2 regions of the Marinobacterium sp. xm-a-127 genome follow, and region 2 is predicted to be linked to the other one. Evidence: predicted binding sites of a transcription regulator. Region 2 holds the regulator's gene; the other holds the start of a gene.
What was found. Region 2 encodes FNR, which switches genes on or off when oxygen is low (the NO sensors DNR and NnrR bind a similar motif). Its sites were predicted from a motif close to TTGATNTANATCAA; they were not measured.

Region 1: XMA127_RS10380 (cytochrome ubiquinol oxidase subunit I) is a predicted target of FNR. The motif match lies at 2,006-2,019, and genes of this name have one in related genera.

What each region holds. Positions count from the first base shown of each region.
Region 1 is NZ_WBYH01000006.1:20,944-24,372, forward strand. It holds gene XMA127_RS10370 (GTP-binding protein) at 1-612, shown strand, start outside; gene XMA127_RS10375 (hypothetical protein) at 691-1,902, opposite strand; gene XMA127_RS10380 (cytochrome ubiquinol oxidase subunit I) at 2,161-3,429, shown strand, end outside.
Region 2 is NZ_WBYH01000002.1:82,133-85,561, reverse strand. It holds gene XMA127_RS04545 (thioredoxin fold domain-containing protein) at 1-372, opposite strand, end outside; gene XMA127_RS04540 (alpha/beta hydrolase) at 398-1,276, opposite strand; gene XMA127_RS04535 (adenine phosphoribosyltransferase) at 1,353-1,895, opposite strand; gene fnr (fumarate/nitrate reduction transcriptional regulator Fnr) at 1,909-2,670, opposite strand; gene hemN (oxygen-independent coproporphyrinogen III oxidase) at 2,792-3,429, opposite strand, start outside.

The DNA.
Region 1 (3,429 bases), on a different contig from region 2:
AAACAGGCTGCTTTGGCAGACCTGCTGCTACTCACCAAAGGGGATATGGCCGATGAGGATAAAAAAGCGGCCTTAATCAGCCGGCTCAACCAGATCAACCCCAGTGCGCGTAAGCTTGAAGTCGCCAGTGGCCAAGCTGATCCCAATCAGTTGCTTAATCTAGGCTTATTCACCACTGAAGGTAAATTGACTGATGTAGAGGCCTGGTTACAAGAGGAGGCCTATGCGGAACAACATGATCACCACCATGACCATGATTGCCATCAGCATGGCTGCGATCACGACCATGCCCAGCGTCATGGTGACAACATCGAATCCTTCTGCCTGACCGTTGAAAAGCCGATTAGCAAAGAGGCGCTTCAAGATTGGATGCAGTTATTGATGAGTCTAGTCGGCAGCAACATCCTACGTATCAAAGGCCTATTAAATATTGAAGGCGTTGAAGAACCCTTGGTCATTCATGGGGTACAGCAACTGTTTCACCCACCAGTTCCTCTACCAGCCTGGCCAAACGATGATCAGCGAACACGATTAGTGTTTATCACGCAAAACGTCAGCAAAGAGTTTATCGAGAACACGTTTAAGGAGCTGATTGATATTGCGGAGCCGTAAACTAAAAACCCCATGAAATAACGACATTTCATGGGGTTTTTCAGTTAATCGCGACCTCATCGAGATCGCTCCTACTGTTTATACTGCAGGTTCAACCACCAACTCTGGGTGGCGAAGCATGTTCTTTGTAAGGCGGACAATCGCATAAATCGTCGCGGCCTGAATCAAGAACATAACCCCGATACCCAACCAGTAGACTAAGCCAAACTTAGCGACAATACCGGTGCCGACAATCGCAACGTGCCACCAGAAAAGGTTGAGTACAAAGAAGGCAACGCCAGGACAGACAAGGCCAAAGGCCACTGGGCTGTGCTCGCCACCATGCAGATACTTGTCTAGGTAACCGTTTAGCTTCATCACGCGGTATCCAACCATCAAGATCACGGCTTGCAGAGTAACCATCAACGTCATCATTTGGAAGTTATCGCCAGCATCCAATGCACCACCGGTTAGGTGGGCAATACCGTGCTCCATACGTAACCACTCAATACCGAGCAGTGTCACAATTGGTACCAACATCCATAAACTTGGGGTCGCTTGCTCCTGAAGGCCGTGCTGCATCATCGCATTGACGCCCGACACCAGAACGACCAGAACAACCAATACAGCGGCAATTAGGAACAGGTACGAGAACACTGAGGCAATCGTAATAACAACTGGGATGTGCGACATCGCTGCAGGCGCTGCAAAGCCAACCGATAACATTGAGAAGGTAAATGCAGCCATTAGAGGTGAAAGGTGGTTGTGCTCTTCACTGCGATATCCCCCCTGCGTCAACATACGACCAAGGTAACGTCCGTACATTTTTAGCGCGTAGTAACCGATGATCAAAAAGGCTAACAGTGCCCCTGGGAACATCCACTCAATAATCGTCCATAGACCCGGAACAAATAGCGCACCCGATACAAACATCACGTTCACTGTCATGGAGAAGGTCAGAGGCAAGGCCATCATTTGAACTTCAGCGGGTGAGTTCAAAATCTTCTCGTGGGCGTCAGTGCCTTTGACTGCGTTGTATTCGCGGATATTCCAAACCAACAGCGCAATGTGCAACAAGCCAAAAATAACAACACCGGCAATCGCAAAGCCAATAATTAACGGCATTGGGATACCACTGGCAATGTCTGCACTCCAGGCAGTCGTCCAATGTTCCCAAGTCGGCATCGGGTAACCCTTATGAGGCACCATCCACATTAAATACATAAAGAACGCGACAGACATGCCGCCAGCGCCAAGTGCCGCTAGGAAAAAGCTTGGATGCCAAGGCTGAGTTGAGTCTCTTCTAAACATGGGAGATCTCCTAATTAGTTAAACCATAATATATTAGATTTTTCTAATATATTAGAGTGTAGCTAAATTAGCAATACCTAATATACATATTATTTACCCTCTTTTGATTTATCGCAAAAACCTATAAATCCGGTTGCGGATTCTCAATGCGACGATCTCTGCATGAATAGATACTGCTCGCCAAGCTGGTCGAGATGACTCGACCATTAAGCGGGGAGGTACTCCCCAAAACGTATCGTCTTCAAGGGGAATTATTCAATGGAGATGCTAGGACTCTATCCAATCTGGTTTGAACCGACACTCGGTTCAGGTTGGATCATCGGTATCATTGCGACCATACACGTTCTGTTTTCACACACATCAGTGGGTGCAGCACTGGTCTTCTCTTACCTTGCGGTGGTCGCTTACCGTAAGAACCGCCCAGAGCTTCTCGACTACATTCGTCGTTACGGCCTGTTTCTTTTGGTTTTCTCCTATGTATTAGGTTCGATTACCGGGCCAGGCATCTGGTTCTCAATCACGGTCGGCAGTCCGCGTGGTATCTCTGCACTGATTCATAGCTTTGTCTGGAAGTGGGCAACCGAGTGGGTCTTCTTTGTCATCGAAGTCATCGGCGTTTACATGATCGTCTACTTGGTGAATAAGGTGGATCAGAAAACACACCTGCGCATCAGTATCATCTTTGGCCTAGCCTCTTACACAACCATGCTAATCATTATCGGTATTCTGTCGTTCATGCTGATGCCTGGTAATGAAAACTGGTACACCGAAGGCGGTTACTTGAACGGTTTCTATGGCGCCAACACCTTTGCGCAATTGGCTATGCGAACGGCGTTTATGTTCACCATGACAGCGGTAGTCGGAGGCATTGTTGCCTCTTCAATTAAAGATATCGATTTCCGCAAAGAGATGGTTCGTCGTCTGGCGATTCTAGGTTTGGTTGCGACTGCAGCCGGTCTTGGTCTATTCAAATGGTACCTATCAACGATTCCAGCGACCGCTGAATTGGTGATGGAGAATCGTCTACCGGAGTACTTCACACCCGCTCTAATCTCTGTAATGGGCGGCATCATGGCCTATTTCGCAGCCACTCTGGCCGCACCAAAGCTGCTAAAACCAGCCATTGCGGGCGTCATGACGGTCGTCATTTTGGTGTTCGGACTTTGGCCAGAAGAGGTTGCGCGTGAGTCGATTCGTAAGCCTTATGTTGCAGGTGGATACGTCTACTCTAACCAGGTTATTGGTCGTGATGTTCCGGGGCTTGGCATTCAAAGTGAAATCCCAACCATTGAAGAGCATGGCTTCACTAACGCTCTGATCTTCCTTCCCGAGGAGCTGCGCACGGTGACTGACTCTAATAAAGAGGCGGTTGGTCAAGCTCTGGCGTTGAACACCTGTTCAAACTGCCACTCACTGACCGATACAGGGATTCGCCCACTGGCAAATTACTTTGGTGACGACTCTAGCGAGTCGGATATTGCGGCCTACTTAAGAGCGGCACTGTCGAGTGGTACAACGCTCTATATG
Region 2 (3,429 bases):
ATCGATGTAGTAACCGTAGAACTCTGGCGTGTTCACACCGACGATCTTTTTAGCGCGAGTCTCGCCCTTTGCATCGACAAATAGAATGGTCGGGGTGAAGCGTCCACCCAAGCTTTTAGCAACCTGTTCAGCCGAGCCCGTTGAGCCATCAAAGTTGATAACGGGAGTAGGGTTGCTCAGATCCAGTACCTGAATAGGGGGTGCATCGTTCGTTTGTAAAAGAGGTTTTAGGAAATCCTCTTTGACGGTAACACAGAAGGCACAGCCATCCTGAGAGACCAACAGAACAATTACTTCGTTAGGGTTCGCTTTACCAAGCGACTGAAGATCCGTAGCTGTCTCAAGCTTTACCTCGGCTTGGGCGCTTATCATAAGGCCCAAGCTGAGAAGAAGTGCGCTACAGGTTTTCGATAAAATCGACCGCATATTCCACCGCCTCGTCGGCAAACAGATCTAAGAAGAAGTGATCTGCATCCTCAACGACTACTAGTTCAATGTTCTCTTTGTCGATACTTTCCATCTTTTCAGGAAGATCTGCAACCACGGTATCCAAGCTGCCTGCGATGACTAGAGTAGGGATGTTCGTCTCTTTTAACACTGTGGGTGTGTCGTACTCTGGGTAGTTGCCGTAGTAGCTTAGGACGGCTTCAGCCGACGCACCGCTGTTCTCACAGTAGATGACGCTGATGCCATCGATTATCGCTTTAGGGTCCATGCCCTTAGCTTTCTCTAGAATCGGCTCGATGGGCGTTTCATAGCGTTTGCCATAACCCTCTAACGTCTTGCCGTAGTCCCAAGTTGCAGGTGCTAATAGAACTTGGCCTTTGATCTTATCTTGGTTAGCTGCAGCAAATTGAGCCGTCTGGTTGCCGCCACGTGAGTGACCCATTACCCAACGATCGCCTGCGCCCTGTCCATCCAGCCAAGTCTGCCAAGCATCCATTTCAGCCAGTGCTTGCTGCATGGTGTGTTGAGCCGGAACGGTACAGTCGTACATCGCTGATTCGCGGTTATCCAATCCATAACTTAGGTTGATGGCTAAAGTAGAGATGCCGTAATCGACCATCTGTTCCTGCACGTAGCTGATGATCTCCATCTCGTTGTGAGCCAGGGTGCCGTGCGTCAGCATTAGGACACCGTCTGCTAAGGATTTATCAGCAGCCAGTTCAAGATTGCCGTTGAGTGTTAAACCCTCAAAAGGAATCTGAACCTGTTCAGCCTGTGCAGTTGCTGCCATAAGTGATGCAGCGAGTAGGGTGGTCGATAGTCGAAGCATTTAAAACTCCATTAAACTTAAAATTTTTATCGTTTCTAGGTATAAAAAAACCGAGGTGGCTAAACCTCGGTTTCTATTAGAGACCGTCGTAGGCCAGTAAGCAGTATACGGGGACGCCGGTGTCTTGGATTTTTTGTGATCCGTTAAGGTCTGGCAGGTCAATCAGCGCTGCTACCTCAACAACGCTAGCCCCTAGACCGTTGATCAGTGTGCAGGCCGCCAGTGCTGTGCCCCCAGTGGCAATAAGGTCATCGATCAATACCACTTTGTCGCCAGCGGTAACGGCATCCTTCTGAATCTCCACGGAGGCTGTGCCGTACTCTAGCGTATAGTCTTGGTGAATCGTTTCACCGGGCAACTTGCCTTTTTTACGAACCAAAATCAGAGGCTTGTTCAGCTGGTGCGCAATAATCGCACCAAATAGAAAACCTCGAGCATCGATACAGGCTATGTGGGTAATATCCATCTGCATGTAACGATCAATAAAGGCGTTTGCGACCATGCGAGAGGCACGTGGATCTTGAAAAATCGGCGTAATATCACGGAACAGAATGCCAGGCTCTGGCCAATCTGGAATAGAGCGGACAACCGATTTTACATAGTGCTCGTCGTAAGACATTAAAGATCCTTATTTAACCGTGGTGTTGATTGCACTCTGGGCTGGGTGCTTCACCAGCCGCATCCAGCAGCGCTGCTTGATCAAGAATTTCCAGCTCTTTACCTTCAACACGAATCAGCTCTTGTGAAGAGAAGCGTGTAAAGATTCGACTGACCGTCTCGACCGCTAGGCCAAGGTAGTTGCCTATTTCGTTACGTGACATCGAAAGTCGGAAGGATTGTGCAGAGTAGCCACGCAGGGCATAACGTTGCGACAGCTTGAAAATAAAGGTTGCGATACGTTGTTCAGCCGTCTTTTTAGAGAGCAGCATCATCATCTGTTGGTCATCGCTGATCTCGTGGCTCATAGAGCGCATCACAGAACGACGCAGCTCTGGCATTTGACCTGCCAGATCGTCCAAGCGTGAGAAAGGGATCTCACAGACAGTGGTCGTCTCAAGCATCTTAGCCGACATTGGGTAGCTGCCTGAATCGAATCCGGCTAGGCCAACCAGTTCACCTGGGAAGTAGAAACCGTTGATCTGCTCTTCTCCCTCAGGGTTTACAGAGTAAGTTTTTAACGACCCCGCACGAATGGCGAACAGTGACGTGAACTCTTCACCCTGTCTAAACAGGAAGTCGCCCTTGTGAAGTGGTTTGCTCTTATCAACGATATCGTCGAGGCGAAGCGCCTCTTCGTCGTTTAGAGAGACAGGCAAGCAGAGTGTACTCAAGCTGCAGGTGTTACAGCTTACCTGGCCGATGCTGGCGAGTTTGATGTTTTTGGTGTCAGACATAAGGGCTCCTTAGTTGCCTGACAGTATATCCAAAAGCGCTTTATTGACCCAAGTCAATTTAGATAAAAAAGTGGACTTTTTAACGGTCCACTTTTAGTGAAATTTACTGTGCAAAATCGGATTAGATGATTTTAGAAAATCGCTGTTCTGAGTGATCGATATAGGCATCAAAGGTCATGCAGATTCGACGAATCAACAAACGCCCAGCGGCGGTGACATCCATTCCATCCTCTCTTAAATGAATCAGGCCATCCTGTGCCATCGGCTCAAGCAGTTTTAATTCGTTAGCAAAATACTCTTTAAAGTCGATATTGAGCGCTTTGGATTGATCGGCAAAATCGAGTTGGAAGTCACAGATCAGGCGGGTAATCACCGCTCTGCGAATTTTGTCATCCTCATTGAGGCAGTACTCTTTGGTTAATGCTGAGCCCTGAGATTCAATATCTTGCGTGTAGCGCTCAATGTTAGGGCTGTTCTGTAGGTAGTAATCGCCAATCTGACTAATCGATGAGACGCCCAAACCAATCAAGTCACACTGTGAGTGAGTGGTATAGCCCTGGAAGTTACGGTGCAGCGTTCCATCATCTTGGTGTTGTGTCAGTGTGTCGTCTGGCAGAGCAAAGTGATCCATACCAATGTTGCGGTAGCCCGCTGCCGTCAGCTTCTCAATACTTTGATGGTGAATCGCAAGTTTAGTGAGCGCGTCGGGTAACTCATCGGCATTGATACGACGCTGTGGTTTAAAGCGCTCGGGTAGGT